2 regions of the Paenibacillus sp. FSL H8-0259 genome follow, and region 1 is predicted to be linked to the other one. Evidence: riboswitches for the same ligand, from Rfam matches in the RefSeq annotation. Region 1 holds a riboswitch; the other holds the start of a gene.

The links. A riboswitch is a leader RNA that binds a small molecule or an ion and turns the genes downstream of it on or off. The one in region 1 is predicted to bind cyclic di-AMP.
Region 2: linked by a shared signal. The riboswitch ahead of NSU01_RS09090 (hypothetical protein) and the one ahead of NSU01_RS17695 (alpha/beta hydrolase) in region 1 are both predicted to bind cyclic di-AMP.

The regions. Positions count from the first base shown of each region.
Region 1 covers NZ_CP150147.1:4,155,116-4,166,064, forward strand. The annotation lists gene NSU01_RS17650 (HAMP domain-containing sensor histidine kinase) at 1-831, shown strand, start outside; gene NSU01_RS17655 (glycerol-3-phosphate responsive antiterminator) at 1,029-1,589, shown strand; gene NSU01_RS17660 (HAD-IIA family hydrolase) at 1,698-2,552, shown strand; gene NSU01_RS17665 (glycerophosphodiester phosphodiesterase) at 2,570-3,313, shown strand; gene NSU01_RS17670 (glycerophosphodiester phosphodiesterase family protein) at 3,310-4,044, shown strand; gene NSU01_RS17675 (ABC transporter ATP-binding protein) at 4,091-5,182, shown strand; gene NSU01_RS17680 (sugar ABC transporter permease) at 5,179-6,057, shown strand; gene NSU01_RS17685 (carbohydrate ABC transporter permease) at 6,070-6,897, shown strand; gene NSU01_RS17690 (extracellular solute-binding protein) at 6,964-8,274, shown strand; cyclic di-AMP (ydaO/yuaA leader) riboswitch at 8,455-8,587, shown strand; gene NSU01_RS17695 (alpha/beta hydrolase) at 8,595-9,404, shown strand; gene NSU01_RS17700 (MarR family transcriptional regulator) at 9,518-10,204, shown strand; gene NSU01_RS17705 (MATE family efflux transporter) at 10,447-10,949, shown strand, end outside.
Region 2 covers NZ_CP150147.1:2,133,762-2,144,710, reverse strand. The annotation lists gene NSU01_RS09105 (endo-1,4-beta-xylanase) at 1-2,924, opposite strand, end outside; gene NSU01_RS09100 (MATE family efflux transporter) at 3,572-4,957, opposite strand; gene NSU01_RS09095 (SPFH domain-containing protein) at 5,136-6,557, opposite strand; gene NSU01_RS09090 (hypothetical protein) at 6,580-7,125, opposite strand; cyclic di-AMP (ydaO/yuaA leader) riboswitch at 7,280-7,466, opposite strand; gene NSU01_RS09085 (glycoside hydrolase family 88 protein) at 7,739-10,141, opposite strand; gene NSU01_RS09080 (hypothetical protein) at 10,138-10,949, opposite strand, start outside.

The DNA of each region.
Region 1 (10,949 bases):
CGGGAGCTAAAGCGTATGACACAGCAATTGTACCTTTACAACAAGGGAACTACCGGTAAAAAAATTGAAGTCACCTTATTCGACAACCGGCTGGAAGCGCTAGCGAGTCAAATTAACCGCCAGTCCGGACTTGTCGTCGAGGCAGAAGCACGCAGAAGACGGAGCGAGCAGGAGCTGCGGCAGGCAGTTGCGAACATTTCCCATGACATCCGTACTCCGCTGACCTCCATATCAGGTTATGTTCAACTGCTTGGAGCGGAGCCGGTTACGGATGAGGAGAAGCAGGAATACCTCTCGATCATTCATAACCGGACGAAGCGTCTGCAGGCGTTGTTGAATGATTTCTTCGAGCTGTCCCTCATTGAGTCCCCCGATTATCAGCTCAAGACGGAGCGAATCGGAATGACTGTACTCCTTTCAGAAATACTGGTTGGTTTCTACGACCGTTTCAATGAACAGAACATTATACCGGATATCCGGCTGCCAGAGGAAGACGTGGTTATCTATGCCGATGAATCAGCTATACGCAGGGTGGTTGAGAATTTGCTCATCAATACTGTCAAACATGCAAGCGGAGAGGTGAACATTTGCCTCCAAAAGAGGGACGGGTTTGCCGAGTTGAGGATCGTTAACGAGGCGAAGGCATTATCAAGTGACGAGGTAAGGTTGATATTCGACCGTTTCTACACAGTCGACCGCACACGTTCTGCCCAAGGATCCGGACTAGGACTCTCGATTGCCAAAAGTCTTATGGACAAGATGGACGGAACTCTGACAGCCGAGATGCACCAGGATCATTTGATGATGACTTGCCGTTGGAAGATCAAATAGCTCTCATGCAGTGCTTGATATACGAAGCCCCGAACCCTGTCAGTTATCTGCGGCAATGGAATTCCTTGCCTGAATGTTAACTGTAACTTTTACAGCGCTCTGATATTAAGCGAATAAAAGCTCTGTAACATAGGGGGTAGGACCAGCAGGAAGACAAGCTGGCAGCTGCAAGCTATAAGTGAAGGGAGGATGCTTACTTGAAGCATAACCCCATTATTGCTTCGATCACCGAGGAGTCACAGATTGATCAGGCGGTTGTCTGCGGTGTGAAACGTGTGAATCTGATGACCGGGAACATCAACAACCTGGGGCAGATTGTGAAGCCGCTGCAGCATGCAGGCAAGCAGGTATTCGTCCATGTAGAGATGGTCGGCGGAATTGGCAGAGATGCGGCGGCGATTCAGTATTTGGCCGAAGCCTTCCGGATCGACGGGATCATTACCACCAAGAGCAATGCCATCGCCACAGCCAGAGCGCACGGGCTCGCCAGTATCCAGCGGTTCTTCGCCATTGATACGGCAGCGATAGAAACCGCGCTTCGGATGATCAAGACCTGTAATCCCGATGAGGTCGAGCTCATGCCCGGACTGATGCCGAGAATCATCAAAGATATGAAGCAGCGCATTAAGCAGCCGCTGATCGTAGGCGGACTGATCCGGGAAAAGCAGGAAATCAGCAGTGCGCTGGACAGCGGCGCCGATTATGTCTCCATTGGGGACGCGGCCCTGTGGCAGTGGAAGCGTGAAATAAGTGAATAACGTACCCCGGGGTGGAGACGATGAGAAAACCCAGCGGTCAGTTATTAGCATTCGATGGAGCCTTACGAGGCTGTAACCGGAGGCTTAATTTCTGGAGCTGGTTTTTTTGTGCGGAAATTCCGGCGCGGAGAACCAGTGAACCTGAATGAAAAGGAGCAAGCGCTGATGGACATCGCTTCATATGAAGCCTACTGCTTTGATTTGGATGGGACCGTGCTGATTGGCGATCAGCTGCTTGCGGGTGTGGTGGACACGGTTGCGGAGCTGCGGCGAAGAGGCCGGAGAGTTCTATTTCTGACCAACAGCTCGGTCCATACTCCCCGGGATTGCCAGCGCAGACTGGAGCACATGGGGCTGGCCTGCGGGGAAGAGGAAATCTTGACGGCACTCTATGTCAGCGGCGGCTACTTCGCACGGGAAGAGCCGGAAGCCAGGGTGTATCTGGTTGGAGAAGCGGTGATGCGAAAGCAAATGGAGGAATTCGGAGTGGCCGTAACCAGGGACCCTGAGGCAGCAACCCATGTGCTGGTAGGCATGGACCGCGAATTCAATTATGAGAAGCTGGTGCTCGGAATGAGAGCGGCAAGAGGGGGCGCCAGGCTGGTGGCGGTCAATCCCGATCCGGCCTGCCCGGTGCCCGGAGGTTATATCCCGGATACCTGGGCGATTGTCAAAGCGCTGGAAACTGCGGCCGGGACAGAGGCTGATGTGATTATTGGCAAGCCTTCTTCCTATTATGCGCAGGAGGCGCTTCGGCTGCTGGCCTGTCCCCCGGAGCAATGCCTGATGGTGGGTGACCGGCTGGAGACAGACATTCTAATGGGTAACGGCAGCGGCATGCAGACGGCCCTTGTCCTTACCGGAGTGAGCACCAAAGCGGATATCGACCGGCAGCAGATCATACCCGGTTATGTTCTGAACTCCCTGGCTGATCTGTTCAACAAGCAAGCCGAACCCCAATAACAGGAGGATGAGAAACTATGCAGGATTGTAAAATACTGGCCCACCGCGGCGCAAGCGCCTATGCACCGGAGAATACACTGGAAGCCTTCAGGCTCGCGGTGCAGCAGCATGCCGACGGTCTGGAAATCGATATTCATCTGACCAAAGACGGAGAGATCGTGGTGATTCATGATGATACGATCGACCGCACCTCTAACGGCAAAGGAGATATTATGTCCTACACGCTGGCTGAGCTGAAGGCCTTCCGCTTCAATAAGGGCTTCGAGGAACAATACCCGGAAGCCCAGATTCCTTCCCTCCGTGAAGTGCTGGAATTGGTGAAGGATCATGATCTATACCTGAACATCGAAGTGAAGGATATCCTCTCTAAGTCGGAGCTGTATAACGGACTCGGGAAAGAGGCGGCAAAGCTGGTTGAGGAGTATGGCCTCTGCGGACAAGTGATCTTCTCTTCCTTCAATCATACCTCTATGGTAAGGCTCAAGGAATCTTGCCCGGAGATGCGGACAGCGCTGCTCTACATTGCAGGATTATACGAGGGCGGAAAATATGCGCAAATGACCGGAGCCGATGCTCTGCATCCCTTGTACATCGGGGTTAACCGCGAACTGGTAGAAGAAGCCCACTCGGCAGGAGTTCAGGTCAACGCCTGGACAGTAAATGATCCGGAGCATATCCGCATGATGCTGGAGGCCGGTGTAGACGCGATCATCACTGACCGTCCGGATGTCTGCTATCAGCTTAGAGAGGTATGCGCATGAAGCAGACCCAGATACTGGCTCACCGGGGAGCAAGCGCCTATGCACCGGAGAATACGATGGCCGCATTCGGGCTGGCTCTCGACATGGGGGCGCATGGTATTGAACTGGATGTGCAGCTGACCCGGGACGGGAAGCTGGTGGTGATCCACGATCTGTCCATTGACCGGACTTCGAACGGGACCGGTCTGGTCGGAGAACTGACGCTCGAAGAGCTGCGGCAGTATGATTTCTCGTATGCTTTTGCCGTGAAATACGGAACGGACGGAAGCCGCCTGCCGGAGCTTGGCGAGGTGATGGAGTTCGCCATGAAGCACGGGCTGTACATCAACATCGAGACCAAGGATTATTCCCGGCCTTACGGTGAAGTGAATATGCGGACAGCGGAGCTGGTGCGCCGTTATGGCTACACAGAGAATACGCTGATCTCTTCGATCAATCACAATGCCGTGGCCCGGCTGAAGCGCGATTACCCGGAGCTCAGGACGGCGATTGCGTTCATGGAAAGCTTCTACCGGCTGGAGGCATATGCGGCGAATTGCCGGGCGGATGTACTGCATCCGTATTATCTGGGGGTAGATGAAGCCTTCATGGAGCTGGCGGACCGCAGCCGGTTCGAGGTTAATCCCTGGACAGTGGACGATGAGGCAGAGATGATCCGCTTGCGGAATCTGGGGGTTACGCGGATTATGACCAATAAACCAGACCTTGCACGGGAGTGCCTGAAGCACTGAGAGACGAAAGGAAGCAGGCGGAAGACCACTGCTGGAGGAGGAGAATATGAGCGGCATCGTTCTGGAAAAGGTAACCAAGAAATACGGCGACAAGCTGATTATTGAGGATTTGAATCTGACGATTGAGAGCGGCAGCTTCACGGTGCTGGTCGGCCCTTCCGGGTGCGGCAAGTCTACAACGCTAAGAATGATTGCCGGACTGGAGCATTCCACGGAAGGCTCGATTCACATCGGCGGGATAAGCATGAATCAGGTAGAGCCGGGCAAACGGAATCTGGCGATGGTATTTCAGAATTATGCCTTGTACCCGACCATGACGGTCGAGAAGAACATCGAATACGGGCTGAAGAATAACAAAGTGCCGAAGGAGGAACGCCAGCGGCTGATTACTGAAATTGCGGAGACCGTTGGACTGACCAGGCATTTGCACAAAAAGCCGGAGTTTCTCTCCGGCGGTGAACGCCAGCGGGTCGCCTTGGCGCGGGCCATGGTGAAGAAGCCTGCCGTGTTCCTGATGGACGAGCCGCTGTCCAATCTGGATGCCAAGCTGAGGCAGCAGATGCGGGCGGAGCTGATCGAGCTGCATAAGAAGCTGGGTGCGACCTTTGTCTACGTAACCCATGACCAGGTGGAGGCGATGAGCATGGGCACCCGGATCGTGCTGATGGATAGCGGGAAGGTCATGCAGGAGGATAACCCGCACAACCTGTATTACGATCCGGCCAACCTGTTCTCCAGCCGTTTCATCGGCACCCCGCCGATGAATATTCTCGCCCTTGACCGCTGCGGGGAAGACATCCATAAGCTGGCTCCGCAGCAGGCCCGGTATCTCGGCTTCCGGCCGGAGAAAGCGAAGTTTACCCTGGAGCCGGGAATGGAGCCGGACAATACCGTTAGCCTGACGGGTACGCTCAGCGGCCGGGAGCTGCTCGGGTCGGAGATTATCTACAAAGTGCAGCTGGAGAACGGGCTGAGCATTTCGGTGAAATGCTTCGACCGTCCGGAACGCGAGCTGGAAGCCGTGAGACTCTACGTGAAGAAAGAGCATCTGGCATTCTTCGACGCACAGGAGCAGCGGGTCCGGGTAGCTGCACAGTCCGGAATCAGCACAGCCGGAAGCACCGGTGATTCGGCATGAAGCGGCTGCGTCCGTCCGTGAAGGTGCTTCCCTATCTGCTGGTTGCTCCGGCAGTGATCATCCTGACGGTATTTTACCTCTATCCGATTCTGTACAACATCTATTTGAGCTTCTTCACCTGGAATATGCGCGGACCGATGAAGTTCGCCGGACTCAGCAACTATGCAGAGCTGTTCAGCGGCCGGGATTTCCTCCATACCCTGCTCAATACGCTGCTGTACATGGGGATGGACGTTGGGCTGGTGATGGTGCTGGCGATGGGGCTGGCGCTTTTTTTACAGAAAAACACGCCGCTGAACCGCTTCATCCAGACGCTGAGCTTCACGCCCAATATCATCTCGCTGGTATCCGTATCGCTGATCTGGATGTGGCTGATGAACACGGATACGGGGCTGTTCAATTACCTGCTGTCTGTGCTGGGAGCAGCGCCGGTGGGCTGGCTGACCGATAAGGATGTGGCGCTGTTCTCGCTGGTGCTGGTCTCGGTCTGGAAATCCGTCGGATTCAATGCGCTGATCATTTGCTCCGCCTTGGGCTCTATTCCGGGTTACCTCTATGAGGCTGCGGCTCTGGACAATGCGTCCAAGCGTTCCGTTTTCTTTCAAATTACGCTGAAGATGATCTCACCGACCTTGTTCTTCCTGATCCTGATGAATATCATCGGCTCCTTCCAGGTGTTCGAGACGATCAATATCATGACGCAGGGCGGTCCGTCCAATGCCACGAACACGCTGATCTTCAGCATTTATAAGCAGAGCTTCGAATATTACCGGGTCGGCTACGCCTCCGCAATGGCGGTCGTGCTGATGGGTATCGTGGGGCTGATTACGATTTTCTACTTCAAAGCACTGAATAAACGGGTTCATTACCGCTAAAGGGGTGAGGAAATGAAGGTTTGGGTCCGGCTGCCGGGCGCAGGACTGCGGATCATTGTATCTGTTCTGCTGATTGTGATCTTCCTGATGCCATTCTATTGGATGATCCTCACCGCGTTCAAGACGCTGGGCGAGGTGCTCCGGATGCCGCCGAAATTCTGGGTGGATTCGCTGCAATGGCAGAATTTTCGGGATGCTTTTACGAGGATTAACTTTCTGCATTATACCCGCAATTCCCTGATCATTACGCTCGGGACGATGCTCGGCCAGCTGGTCGTTGTTGTGCCGGCAGCCTATGCATTCGCAAGATATCAATTCAAGGGTAAAAATGCGCTGTTCGGCATCGTGCTCGCCACCATGATGATTCCGGGCCAGCTGATCTTCCTGCCGATCTTCGTGATGTTTGCGAAGTCCGGACTTCTGAACACTTATGTATCGCTCATCGTGCCCTTCATTGCCAGCGGTACGGCCATCTTCATGCTGCGGCAGACCTTCATGCAGGTGCCGGATTCCCAGCTGGAGGCAGCCCGTCTGGATAATGCCAGTGAGTTCAAAATCATCTGCACGATCATGATGCCTGCCGCTGTGCCCACCTTGTCCACACTCGCGCTGCTGACGTTCATCGGGACGTGGAACAGTTACTTTTTCCCGCTCGTATGGACCACAACAGATGCTGTCCGGACCTTGCCGCTTGGAATTCAGAAGCTTCAGGATGTGGAGGGGCTCAGCCCGCAGATCGTGATGGCCGGGAATATGATGCTGATCGTGCCGATTCTGCTGGTCTTCCTGATTGCACGCAAGCAGATTATCAAAGCGTTCACCTACATGGGAGTGAAGTAGCGGGAATACCCTGCGGCCTTGCATGTTGAATACCAAATACAGCAGTTCATGGAGGAGAAACGAATAATGAAGGTATGGGGAAAAAGAGTAGCTCCGCTGCTCGCCACTGTTGCACTGACCGCCGTTCTTGCAGGCTGTGCCACCACCGAAGCCGAATCCAGTGTAGCGGCCTATGAGAAAGGGGATTCCGTTACCGAGCTGAACTTCTGGACCTCCGCCGTGGAGGATGTAAATCAGAATCTGGTGGACCAGTTCAACGAGACCAAGGGAGCCGAGCTGAATATCCATGTGAATGCTGAATATCAAGGCGATTACTGGGAAATGCAGCAGAAGATCAACGCTGCAGCCATAGCGGGTACGCTGCCGAATGTTTTTATTGATGAAGTGGCGATGACTAAGGGCTTTGCCGACAGTGACATTATTGCCAATCTGGAACCGTTCATGGAAACGGACAAGTTCGACACCTCAGATTTCAAAATCGGCGACCTCGGCAACCTGTATCTGGGCGAGGATCTGTATGCCTTTCCGCATATGCGGAGTGTTCCCGTGATGTATGTAAACAAGACGCTCGCCGCTAAAGAAGGGCTGGATCCGAACGGACCGGCGACCTTTGCCGAACTGGAGGCCTATCTGCAAACCGCTTATGATGCTACCGGCCAGCCGCCGATGTACCTGTTCAACTATGACTTCTGGGTGATGGAGGCGCTGTTGCATTCGTACTCGGATACTAATGTGGTCAATGAGGATGAGACGAAATCCAATATCAACAGTGAAGGCGCAGTGAAGCTGATCTCCTTCATTGAGGATCTGGAATCCAAGGGACTAATCAAAGTACTCGGGGTCACGGACAAGGATGCCTACTATGCCTCCATTGCCAATCCGGGCACAGCGCTGATCTTCTCCAGTGTCGGCGGCTACAAAACGTTTGCCGGCATGGCCGCGGAGAGTGGAATTGATCTCGGCGTATCCATGATTCCTGCCGGAGAAGACGGCAAACGGGGCGTTCCGGTCGGCGGATCGAATACGTATCTGGCGAATACGGGAACGGATAATGAGAAAGCAGCCGCTTTTGAATTCATGAAATGGCTGTCGGATACCGAACAGGCGGCGTATGCTTCTGCCAATACGGGATATCTTCCGACCCGTCTAACCTCCCTGGACACAGACCTGATGAAAGAGACCATTGCCGCCTTCCCAGGCTACAAGGTCGCTTCCGATGAGCTGGAATTCAGCAAAATGCGTCCGATGACCGGTACGTACCATGAGATTGAAGATCTGATGGGCACACGCATCAACGATATCTGGCTGGAGAACCTGCCAATTCAGGACAGCCTGGACACGCTCGCCAAAGAGGTGGATGACATCCTGAACCGCTGATTATAGATGATGTTTAAAGCAAGCAGAGCAGTGAGTCTCCAGTAACGGGAGAATCGCTGCTCTGTTTTTTGGGTTCACTGCGGCTGGTTTCTGCGCGTGTTGGGCAAATTCACCTAAGCTATTCATTCATAGACGAATATGGGCTATACTGAAGTTTCTGTTAATCTATATCCGCAAAAATATATGTAATCGCTGAGTTCCGTAATGGAAGCGGGGAAACCAAGTTTTCTGGGGTGAATCTCGAGGAATCGAGTAGGGCTACTCTTCAAGCCCGAATCCGGCAGCTAACTCCGTAAGCGACATGAGAGGATGCACAGGTAATGCCGTATATTGACGTCAATGGAACTACCCTCTATTACGAGGTGTCGGGCAGTGGTCTGCCCATTGTTTTTATTCATGATTATTCGACTTCACATCATCTGTTCGAGCCTCAGGCGGAGTATTTCAGCAAGCGGGCGAAAGTGATCTTGTTTGACCTAAGAGGGAATGGGCAATCCGGTAAAATGGATGTGGAGATCAGCCGGATTGTAGACACGCAGTGTGAAGATCTGAAGGGATTATTGGATGGACTGTCCGTAGAACGGGCCGTCATCGTAGCTTGTTCCAGCGGTGCTGTGCTTGCCCAGAAATTCGCCTATCTGAATCCTGAACGGGTAATTAATCTGGTGTTGGTGGACAATTACATCCTAGGAGATTGTACGTCCAAAGGCAGCAAAGTGCTGGAGCTCTTTCAAATCTGCGCATGGGCCGCCCATTATCTTCCGGCTGAAATGTTCATCCGTTCTTTGCGCATTACATATAACAAATGGCTGTCTGCGTATCATATTCTGAGAAGAGAGCTTGTCCATGAACGGACAACAGAATTGATTAAACAGCGTCTGGCACTAAGACATACGGACAGCTACGGGTTTGCACTAAGGCTGCAGGTTCCCGTTCTTTGTGTATCAGGCAATCAGAATGAGCGGGTTCTGGAGCAGGTGAGACAAACAGCGGCCAAATATCCGCTCGCCACGCTGGCAATACTGGAAGATGCCATGTATCCCAGCCATTTATGTCAGCCGCAGCACTTCAACCGGCTACTGCTTGATTACCTGAAAGACCAGCAATGCTTCCAGCGGAAAATTTATTAACGGCACCTGTAGAAAATTTTTGACAAGTATAACAGGTACCGTTATAATAAATTCAACAGGTACCGTTACATTGATTGACAGGTACCGTAAATATATCCCTGGGAGGATTCATAATGAATATGAATGCTGAATTGTACGACAAGCTCGCCAAGCTGCAATGGCTGCTGCAGAGACAGCATCTGAAGAACCACGCCGCTGTTGGCCCTATGGCAGATACGTCACGGGGACAAGGCAGGATCATGGCGTTTCTCCGGATGAAGGACGGAATCAGCACCAAGGATTTATCCTATATGCTGGACATTCGTGTATCCTCGCTCAATGAATTGCTGGCCAAACTGGAGAAGGCCGAATATATTACCCGTCAGCCTTCCGAGACAGATAAACGCATCATGCTGATTTATCTGACGCCGAAAGGGCGGGAGGAAGAGGGCCAGGAGGTTGAGGGCGGCAGCATATTTTCAGTCCTGTCTCCAGAAGAACAGGCAGCCTTCGGTGAATACCTGGTCCGCGTCATTACAGCCTTAGAAGAAGAACTAGGAACAGATGCAGACCGTGATGTAATGGCTATGTGGATGGAGGCCGCTAAGGAGCGCATAGGATCAGAGGAATTCGACAAGCTGATGGCCATGCGCGGACAAATGAGCAGAATGTGGGGAAATATGGATGACGGACGCTTTAGCGGAAGATTCCCCGGATTTGGCCGGGAAGGTCAAGGCGGCGGCATGAACGGCTTCGGCTGGCCTTCCAGAGATGGTAGAGACGGCTCGAAGGACAACTCCAGTGATTCGGATGACAAGTAAGTAAAGCATTTCCTATTAGCAGCAGCGGCGCTGTCTTTCCCGAAGAACTGAAGGCAAAGGCAGCGCAATAAAGATTTTACCAAATACAGTCTGAAACTGACGATTAGTCAACACCCGCTCACGAGACCCGTATTGTCATTTGTTACGGGTTTGTTTGGTGCGGCGCAAAGTTCGCAATCAATTTATAGTTAGAATTCTAACTAATATAGAGACTAACATACAGGAAGAAAGTGGTGAACCGCATGGATACAGAAAACCTTCATTACTTTGAGAAGGCACCGGTTGCAAAAGCCGTAGCGCACTTCGCAATACCAATGATGCTTGGAACGTCAATGAGTGTCATCTATTCCATTTTAAATGCCTTTTTCATAGGCACCCTTAATAATACTGCCATGTTAACCGCACTTGCCTTAACCTTACCGTTATTCGCGGTCATTATGGCGCTGGGTAACCTGATTGGTGTCGGCAGCAGCGCCTTCATTTCCCGTTTGCTGGGAGAGAAAAATACGGCTGATGTTAAGCATGTATCTGCATTCGCCTTTTACAGCAGCCTGGTTCTCGGTCTTATCGCGATGGCCGTCGGCCTGCCGCTCATTGATTCTATCGTACATGGCCTGGGGGCAACGCCTGACTCCTTCGGATTTACCAAGGACTACGTCACCATTATGCTTATTGGCTCACCCTTCGTCGTATTGTTCTTCACACTGGAGAGTATTGTCCGCTCGGAGGGAGCCGCGATAACATC
Region 2 (10,949 bases), 2.0 Mb from region 1:
CCTCCCTGATTCTTGATTTCCGGTCTGATCGTAACCACGCCGTCCTTACTCTCAAGATTCACAGGCTTCGGTGTAGGTGTGCTATTGACATAGTTTGTTCCGCCAGATACCGGTGCCGGGGTTGGTGTAGCTGTTGGTGTTGGTTCTGCTGTTGGTTCCGCAGTTGGTTGTGTCGTTGCTGCTGGTGTCGGCGTTGGTGCCGTTGTCTGTTCCGGCTCTTCATCCCTGCTCTTGAGAGTCAATATGCCGTACACAGACGTGTCCTGATAACCGTTCCCGGTGGTATCATTCCAGGCGGCAACACTTTGCCGGACGCCGCTCTTGGCATCGTTAATCTGAGTGTCGAAGCCGACCTTGGTGCCGCCGGCCGGGGTGATTTTTTTGAACGGAATCTTCATTTCAAGGGTATAGCTTGTTCCGGCTACCTTGGTTGCCGACTCGAAGCCTGCACTGATGGCTGCCGGACTGAAGGAGGCTTCATTGTCATAATTGACCCGGAACTGTCCGTCATCGTCCTGATAGAAGGTGGTACGGCCCAGATTCTCATCCAGGAAGACCTCAACCGAGTCTTGCTCCCACGCATTCGCGTTACTCTTGTCCAGCTGGGCATCGCTGACCTGGACCAGTACATATAGATTCTGTTCATCCCACAGAGTACGCGCGGTTCCGCTTGCACCCTGCCAGGCCAGCTGATACCGGTTCACTGCCATCTCAGGCGCTGAGGACCAGATTTCATCCGCTGTTCCGTCAATGACCGGTGTGCCGTAAACGGCCTCAGACACATTAGCCTCTGTCGTGTTCGGTTGATGCTCTGACATATATTTTGCCGGATCAATGACGCCGTAATATGCCGGTTTGGCCTGCAAATCCCTGTCAAACAACAGCGGACTTGAGACAGCTCTCCAGCTGGTACGGTCATCCATTCCCCAGAAGGTAACGCGCTCGATATTGGCGGCATGTGCCTTGTAGAGATCCATCAATTTCGCATACAGATAGCCCTGGTCGACCAATTCCTTCTCCGTTTGCTTATTGTCGCTTCCGGCTTGAATATCGAGCTCGGTAATGCTGACCTCTACCCCAAGCGAGATGAATTTCTCCAGCGACAGCTTGACGTTATCGGGATTCGTGTTGATATTGTAATGTGCCTGCATCCCCACACCGTCAATCAGCAGCTTCCCGGGGTTAGTAAGCGCGTACCTGTCGTTGATTTCCTTGACCATACTGTAGATGGCCTGGGCTTTGTTCTGGTTATCATCGTTGTAATCATTGTAATACAGCTTGATATCCCACTCTGGATGATCGTCCAGCACCTCTCTGGCCGCCAGGAAAGCCTGCTCTACATAGTCCGCACCGATGGCATCATACCAGTGGGATTGACGCAGAGCCCCTTGCCAGTTGGACGGGTTGGACGGGTTATCATTCATTGCTTCATTAACTACATCCCAGGAGATCACCCTGCCCTCAAAATGCTCCATAACCTCCCGGATATGAGTTCTAAGATTGGTGAGTGCTTCGGCACGTCCCAGAGGAACGGTATTGCCTGCCGCATCCGTGGTCAGGTTCATCCAGTCAGGCGACTGCTGGTACCATACCAGCACATGCCCGTGCATCTTCATCCCTTCCGCCAGCACCTTGTTCACCATCGCATCTGCCGCTGTAAAAGTGAAATTCCCCTTAGTCGGCTGCAGCGCATCCGGCTTCATGGCATTGCCTGCGGTAGCAACGTTGTGATGCAGCTTCAGCAGATCCAGCCGGACACCTTCCAGATCCTCGGCTGAAATCGCGTTACCGATCAGGAAGTCATTCTGATAGGCTGCTTTTAGAGGAACCAGATCCCTTTGAATATCCACCGGGCCGGTGCCTGTATGCTCAAAAGTGATATCGTCGATATAAAAGGAGGCTGCTGTGTTGTTGGAGCTTTCAATATAAAGGGTCAGATATTCGCCGCCCACACTGTTATAGCGGTAGCTGCCCTCAAATTTCACCCAGCCGTCAGCAGTGCTGATCGTCTTGGGGGACAGGGCCACATAACTCGCACCACTGTCATTGCCCACCTGCGTAGACAACTGGAGCTGCGAGCTGGCAGGATCGATCAGCTTGACCCAGGCAGAGATGTTGTATTCGCTGCCCTTATCCACGTATTTCTCCACACGCAGGGAAGGCCCGTGCCAGGTAGAGGTTCTGCCTTCCACCTTCAGCGCGTAGGAACCATCAGCCGTATGATTCTCTTCACCGGTTACAGTAAGCAGCTCGGTTCCCGCTCTGCCGGTGAAGCCGCCTGCCGTCTGGTCTTCAAAGGTGATCGTATTGAATGGTAAAGCCGGGTCCCGGACAGGTTCTTCCCCGCCGCCTGGAGTGCCCTCTTCAGTGAACAGAATATCTCCAAGATAAAATGGCACTGCGGCCCCGGCCTCGTTAGAATTGATGCGCAAGCCATAATCCTTCTTGTCGGGGTCCACGGCACTGGTATCCACAGTGAATGTTTTCTTCAGTGTGACTGATTGGCCTGCCACATAGGGTACTGCCGTATAATTCCCATAGCTTTTCACCGTCTGGAGCGCCGCCGCCGCATCGTCCGGGACCGCTACATTAGCGTCAACGTAGACGACAGCAGTGACGGTGTATGTGTGCCCGTTCTTGAGGCCGACATCCGAGAATTTGAAATCAACCGCATCCCAGTTATTTACCCGGTTGTTTACGTATAACGCTGCTCCATCGGCATTTCCGTCAAAAGGAACTCCCGTGACTGCACTGAGGCTGGCGCCTCCGGATTGGACTGCCTTGCCTGTGCCGCCCGCAAAGCTTTCGTGGTATACCTTGGCCGGGGCCTCTGCTGCCTGAGCAGCCGGAATATACCCGCCTGCCGGAAGAAGCAGGACGGCTGCAAGTAATACGAGAGAGACTTGCTTGATTATTCGCTTCATGCATTGCACTCCTCTGTATGAATTTGGGTTTCTTTTGAGTTAAGCGCTTACAGTTATGTGAAAGCTGCCCCCCTTCTCAACCCAAATCGTAGCATAATGCAAAAAAAGCGTCTTACCCGAAACTAAAGATTGTACCGTGCTTTTTATAGTTCATTTCACTGGAGTGTCAGAACTAAGAAGCACCTGTCTGCCACTTTATAAGCCGGATGCTATAGAGGCCGGATTAATAGCAGTTGGATTTACTACACTTGCTGATGAGCGAATGTCCCCCTGCTTAATCAGCAGTTGAATAAACAGCACTTAAATCACTCCATTTCATCCAAAGTAGTGAAAACTACCCCTATTAGATGTTGTTTTTCCACTTGCTTCCGCACATCGCTCAGAAATTGACGAATTAAGATACGTTTTTCCACTTGCTGGCCTGAAGAAGCCACTCCTCACTCCTACCGGAGAACACTTGGACAGCCCGACGCGGCTCGACATCATATCGCGCCAGCCTTCACTTCATTACACCACGTGCAGGGAATCTGCACGCGATACAAAAAACGCAGAGCAGCGCCACTTAATAACGGGCAACGCTGCTCTGTTGTCTTACATTTATGGGAAAACTACTTACGGGACAGCCTTTAGATCAGCAGCCACAGCGTTCATATCAGCTTATGCGCAAACCATTTGTCGCCTCTGAAGCGCCATAGAAACACAAATCCCCGGACGGCCCACTCGCAGTTCATCGCCAGCCAGACCCCCAGCACACCGTAGCCTAGGACGATCCCGAGAATGTAACCGAATACGACCCGGAACAGCCACATCGACAGCATGGAGGTGATAGAGGTGAAGCGGGAATCCCCCGCTGCCCGCAGCGCGGACGGCAGAATGAAGCTGACCGCCCACAGCGGAATCTGGGCAATAGCATTCACCAGCAGGACTACAAACAAGTCGTCAATGATCTCAGGAGGCGGAGAGAAGATTGACACCAGCGGATGGAACAGCGGCATCAGGAGCAGGGCGACCAAGGCATACGAGGCTGAACCGATCCAGAGGAAGGACTTGATGAATTTTCTGGCATCCGCCACATCCCCCCGCCCGATGCATTGGCCGACCACCGTTACGATCGTCAGCGACAATGCACTGGCCGGAATCTGAAACACCATCGCCAGCGAGCCGGCAATAGCATTGGTCGCAATCGCATAGGTGCCCATACTAACAATAAAAATCTGGGTCAGCAGCTTGCCGCCATTGAAGAACATCTGCTCAGCTGCAAATGGAATGCCGATGAACATAATTCTGCGCAGCATGGAGACCGGAACATGGAACAGGTCGCGGACCCGCACACGCAGTACCGTGTCAATCTTGAACAGGTACACCAGGGCAAAGATCATGCCCGCATACCGCGCGATATTGACCGCCAGCGTCATCCCCAGCACACCCATGTGCAGCAGGTTAATGAAGACTACGTTCAGTAGTACGTATAACAGATTCATGATCAGCGACAGCATCAGCGAAGCCCGCGTCCTGCCGACGCCGCGCAGCGCACCGCACACCGCCTGAACCACGGCGATCCCCAGATAAGAAATACTGCTGCCGATCATGTAGATCCGGGCATTATCCAGCACATCGGCGGAAGCTGTTCCGAACAGCAGGTTCAGTATCGGCGTGTGGAAGCCCATGAGCAGAAGTCCGATTCCCACGGCGATCAGCGATACCGAGGTAACCGAACCCGCCGTAGCCTGGGATACCATCCGGTCGTTGCCGCTGCCTTTGTACTGCGCAACGACCACTGTCCCGCCGGTAGCAATGGCAACGAATACGTTGATCAGGAATATATTCAGTGAATCTACCATATTCACCGCACTGACCGCCGCCATGCCGGATGAGCTGATCATCGCAGTGTTTACCAGATTAAGCCCGATGATGAAAGCCTGGTCAATCAGGATCGGAATAAATAAAGCTACAATTTGCCGGTAATCCATCCCTTCCCCGGAAAGGTACTTCTCCAGCCATTTTTTGGCCGGCAGTCGAGCCTGAAGCTGCATAAATATATCACATTCTTTTCTGTAGAATAATTGCGAGCAGACAGTACATTCCTTCCAGTTTACTACAAATCTAGCTTCACGTCTGTGACCAGTGAGAAAAACCGGCACACAAAAAAGCAATAAATCCGCAATTCTCCATTAACGAAAGAACGGCGGCTTTATTGCTGCTGTATATGAATTACTGCTCTTTATCCCGGCCAAGCAGTCCGCTGAGCGCTTCGGTCACATTCATACCGGTAAGCGTCTGAGTCAACTCAGGAACCTGGGCCATTATTTTGGCGATATCACCGGTAATTTTGTTCACGCCTGAGGTGGCTCCATCCTGGGAAATCACTGTAATCTTATCCACCTTGGCGAGCGGGGAAGCAATTTTCTCAGCCAGCTCCGGCAGTATTTTCAGGAATTCCACGGTAAGCGCAGCTTGTGTGAACTGTTTGTACGCTTCGGCTTTCTTCTCCAGGGCTCCCGCTTCCGCCGCTCCGGCCAGCTGGACAATCTCCGCATTCGCTCTCCCTTTCGCCAGCTCAGCTTCCGCCGTGGCCAGTCCGCGCTTGGTCGTTGTCGCTGCCTCGGCTTCCGCCTCAAGAATCTGCCGCTGCTTGGCGGCTTCCGCTCTCATGACCGTAGCCTGGTTCTCCGCCTGGGCAGGCTTGATCACCGTTGCCTCCAGCTCCCGCTGTCTCAGCTCGACTTCAATTTCCCGGACTGTGCGGTTGGCCTCCGCTTCCATCTGCGTGATTTTGACCTGTTCGGTAACGAGCGATTGCTTAATTTTGTTCTGCTGCAATTCATACGCAAGATCCGCCTGTGCCTTCTTCACTTCTGTCTCCAGCTTGAAATCCGCCTGCTTGATGTTCAGTTCCTTCTCAAACAGGGATTCCTTCGCGCGGGCGGCGGTTCCCGCTTCAATGGTGGCCTGATGCGCATTGGCTTTGGCAATGGAGGATTCCTTCTCCGCCTCGGCCTGCTTGATCTGAATGTCGCGTTCCGCTTCCGCCTTGGCAATGCTGGCATCGCGGCGGATGCGCTCAATTTCCGGAACCCCCATATTGTCGATATACCCTTTGTCATCCGTAATTTTCTTGATGGTGAAGCTGACGACCTCAAGCCCCATCTTGTCGAGGTCCTCCGAGCAGGTCTCCCTCATCTTGCTGTTGATTTCATCAGGCGTCTTGAGGATGGATTCCACCGTCAATTGCCCGATCAAGCCGCGCAGGTGGCCCTCCACCGAATGCAGGATAATCGTCTCGCGGTCTTCTTCCGGCCGGTCGATGAACTGCTCACTGGCCGTCAGAATAGCGGTGGGATCGCTTTTGATTTTTATCTGGGCGACCGCCTCCAGGTTGAGCTTGATGCCCTGCCGGGAGAACATCGCCTGCGCCGGAATGACATCGAAGCTCATCAGCATCATCGAGATGGTCTTATTGTTCTGGAAGCCGGGGATGACGAACGTACCGCCGCCCTGCACCACTCTTTTACCGCCGAGACCGTATACAATCATCGCCTGATTGGGCGGGACTTTTTTATAAGCGGTCACTATACTGAACAAAGCCAGCAGAATAACAACAACAATGCCCGAGATTAAATAAAGAATAACCATTTGGTCCGACACTCCCCGTCATTTATAATTCTCCGAATTCCCTCTCGAAGAGGGTTACTTCCGCCATTCCCTTATCCACCTTCAAAATAATCACCCTGTCGCCCCTCACAAGCTGCTGGCCGCTTGCTGCCCGCACTCCAATGGAGCGCATCGTTCCGTGCAGCACATATTTCATTTCCCCGGCTGCCCCATCCGCTGCAGGTACACTGATGTATCCAAGCTGCCCTGCCTGCTCATAATCCAATTCATTCATGCTGCTGTCATACCGGGTCATCACCCGGGCCAGCACTGCATACATCAGACAACCTGTCAGCAAGGCAATCATGGTGCAGATCAGCACTACTGCAAGCACGCCCATTCCGCTGAAGCGGATAAGCACATAACCGGAGCCGCCCCAGACTGTGACAAACACCATCAGCGGGAGTATAGGCACAAAGCCCGGCCCCCCGGCGTCACCGCCCCCCGCATGCAGATGACCCGTCAGGCCATGTCCGTGAAGTCCGCCGCTGAGGAGCAGGAGCAGTCCGACCCAGAAGCACACGATAAATATAGTTAAGATAACGATCACCTCCTTAGGCAGTTCAGATCACATTATAAATACACTTTCCCGTTGTTATATGAATTGTTATTTTTGATTCAGACCGTCTTCCCTGCTGCTGCACAGCAAAAAGACCACAGCAGCAACAGGGCTCTCCGTGGTCGGTTAATCGATCATGGCGCTCATCCTCTCTCTTCGAGGCTTACGGGGTTAGCTGACGGATTCGGGCAGCGAGATTGCCCTACCTTGCCGGAGCACCGTTACAGCATGCAGCAAGGATTCACCCCAGGTGAGCGGCCGCTATCTGAGCAAAAGCCGTAATCACCGTTGGTTCCCCCGTTCCCATTACTGGAATTCAGCCATTTGAGAACAGTTAAATTTCATTCGGTTGTTGATTTGAATCTTACGCCTGCAGCCATTTAATGTAAAACGCTGCGGTTGACAAAAGAAGCCAAAAATGCCGTCCCTGCATGAATGAAGGCGTATTCTTTGCTTTCGTTCTTAAGCGGCCGATGATTTACTCCTTTTTGCTCCGTTTCTCTGGAGCAGTGCTGTTACATAGCAAAGAGGCTGTCTAGTAAGCAGTGAATCTGCTTACTAGACAGCCCCGGCCGGCAAATATTATCAATACAGTATAATTTCTTTATCGTTTCTGTGCTTCCAGCTCCCGCGTAAGCTCCAGCGCTTCAATACCGGCCAGCAGTACTATGCCAATTCCGTGAGTATCGTTGAGCTGCCAGGTGAGCTGCTCCTTGTAATAGAGCTTATTGAAGGAGTAGCCTGATCCCCGGCAGACGCCGTAGACATTCCCCTGCTTGTCGATGCAGTATTCGGCAAGGGCGTGCCAGCCGCGTATTGCCGCAGCGGCGTAGGGGTGCGGCTTGAGCAGCCAGCCTCTGCGCACCCCTCTAGCGAAGGCATACACGAACATTGAAGAGCAGGATGCCTCCGCATAGGATTCAGCATCCGTCAGAACTTGATGCCATAGCCCTGCAGCATCCTGTAGCCGCAGATACCCTTCACACAGCTCCCGGAAATAATCCAGCAGCTCCGGCTGCTGCGGGTGCTGCTCCGGCAGAATCTCCAGCAGCTCGGTCAGTGAGAACAGCACCCAGCCGTTGCCTCTGCCCCAAGGCACACCGTTCGGCTTGCCGAATTTATAGTCATAGACATGGTGCATAATGCCAAGCTCCGGCTGGAACAGCCGCGCGCGGTAATGCAGAAACTGGGCCACGGCGTCATCCAGATAGGCAGCATTGCCGGTCAGCTGATAGTACCGGACCAGAAAAGGGGTGCTCATATACAAATCATCACACCACATTGTTCCCTGCATGAAATCGGTCGTGCCCCGGGTGCGGTAGAGCGCACCCGCCTCGTCACGGGACTGTGTCCCTTGAATGTAACGGGCAATGTATTCTGCCGCCCCGGCTGCTCCAGGCAGCGGCTGCACGCTGTGCGCTGCCAGCATCGCCGCACCGAATGAGCCGCAATCATCCAGGGAGTCGATTAGCGCCAGCTGCTGATTAATTCCCGGAGCGCCGTAACGGCCCGTGTCCCAGAGTGAATATTCATGAAGCCGTGTGCACTGCTCAATATGGCCTCTGGTATAAGCGGTGTAATGGGAATCATCCAGCACTGTCCCTGTGCACAGCAGCCCGTATAACGTCACGCCCAGCGGATAATTCCAGCGTCCGTACAGCGTGCTCTCCAGATACGGCCTGACCGCTCCGCCGGGGCGGTCTACCCGCCAGAAGCAGCTCTCCGCCCCTTCCCCAAAGGGAGTATCCATCATAGCCGCCGCAGCAGCCTCCGGTGCAGCCGATGCAAGGAAGGTCCCCAGATACAGCCAGGGTCCTGCCTGCCCTTCCACAGGATGCGGCAAGACCAGGTTCACGGTGTCCGCTTCCGCTTCTCCCCCTGCGTCCGCCGCTTCCAGCCGGAAGCCCCAGTCCGGGCCATCGCAGACGGCCTCGACCAGCAGATCATGGCTGCCGAAGCCCAGCGGCAGCACACATTCAAGCCCGGCACTCCCCCCGGGCTGGATGGCGGCAAGCCTGCCATCCACATAGACCCGGAGTGCCGCCACGTCCCGGCTGCGGAGGCTCAGCCGGGTGTCAGTGAAGCCCGGCGCTGTCACCGCCAGCCGGCTCCAGGCCAGCGCCTTCGCGCCGGGAACCTCGCCGAAGATACGCGCGAGATTCCCGGCGCAAGCCACGGTATCCGGCCATCCGGCCTGCGGATACCAGGCACAGCGGGACGCGAGCGCCGCTTCGGCCGCGCCGCTGCGGAATGCGCTTTGCAGCGGCTCCGCCTGGAGTGCTGCTGTTCCTCCTTGAGGAACGCCGGCGCGCTCGCACTCCGGCTGCAGCATCCATCTGCTCTGCTGCGGCGCGCTGTAAATCCAGCCCTCACAGCCGCTGCGCCCGGCTGTCGGGGCCAGGAAATGCAGCGGTGCGCCTTTCACGCTGCCCGTGCCGAAGATGCCGCCGCAGCCCGTGCCGACTGCGGTAAATTCCAGCAGCACATGGTTCCAGCCCTGGCTTAGCCCGGTCCGGAAGTAGGCCCTGCGGTCCGGAAATACATCGTCGTTCAGATTGGACTGGAACACGGCGGAGCCATTGACATAGACCGTTACCGGACCGAAGCAGCTGACAGCCAGCGGGATATCGCTCTCTGCTTCGCTCCACAGCTTGCCCCAGACATAGACAAATTCCCCGTCCTGCAGCTCCGGCAGCCGTTCCTTCAGATTCATCTCATACCGGCAGTCGGATAGCCGCGGAAAGCTGTCCTCCAGATGCACCCGGTACACCGGAGGCTGCGGCGGATTGGCACCGATATAGCGATTGGCTACGATCGCAAGCACGGATTCGGTATGCTCTCCAGCCGTACGCACGATAGAATTCTGCGGATCAAAATATGCCGGAACACCAGCCTCCACAGTCTTGCTGTTCTTCACAGTCCCGCCAGCCTCCACAGTATGCCCGCTCTTCGCTGCCTCACCACTCTTCACCGTCACCCTTCCATTGCCTGCCTCACCGCCTATCACAACGCCACCTCACCGCCGGGATAGAGGGTGGAGCTGTACAGCCGCTTGGGCTGCGGCAGCTGCCGCCCGGGATGCACCGCCTGCAGCGGGAGCGGTTCGCCGGCATAGACGGCCGCAAGCTCATCCGTATAAATAATGACCTGCTCGGTCCCGCTGCCCAGCAGGTCCCCATGCACGGCGTATCCCTGCTCGGCAAACCGGGCAACGATATTCATATAGCCGTCATAGAGCGCGGGAAGCACAGCTTCGCCCCGGCGGTAAGCCAGAATATAATCCGGCGCATCCTTCCAGAAATGACTTACGGCTTCAACGATCGTCAGCCAGCCGTCCGTGGTGCGCTCTTCCTTCCACAGCTCCTGACCGGACTGGTCCAGCAGAAACATCGCATCTTTACCGCGCAGGCCCTTGCCGTCATCTTCACGGACCATACGGTCGAGACCGGCAATCTGCAGACCCGGCAGGTCGGGACGGAACCGTCCGAGCGCCAGATGCTGCGATTCAATGGAGCCTTCATACCGCCACAGCTCATGCCCGTCACGGTCATACATCACCGTCACACTGCCGCCGATCACCAGCTCCGGCACTCCGTCTCCATTCACATCGCCGACCCACAGACAATCCGCATGATCCTCCAGATCATGGCAGCTCCACAGCCGGTTTCCGTCCGCATCCAGCAGATCATATCCGGCCATGATCTCATCACGCCCGTCTCCGTCAAGATCGAACACCCACGGATAATGCCCCACATTGCCCTGATGGGTCCAGAGCAATTCGAAGCTGGAGTTCAGTGCCCACAGCTGATGATAGC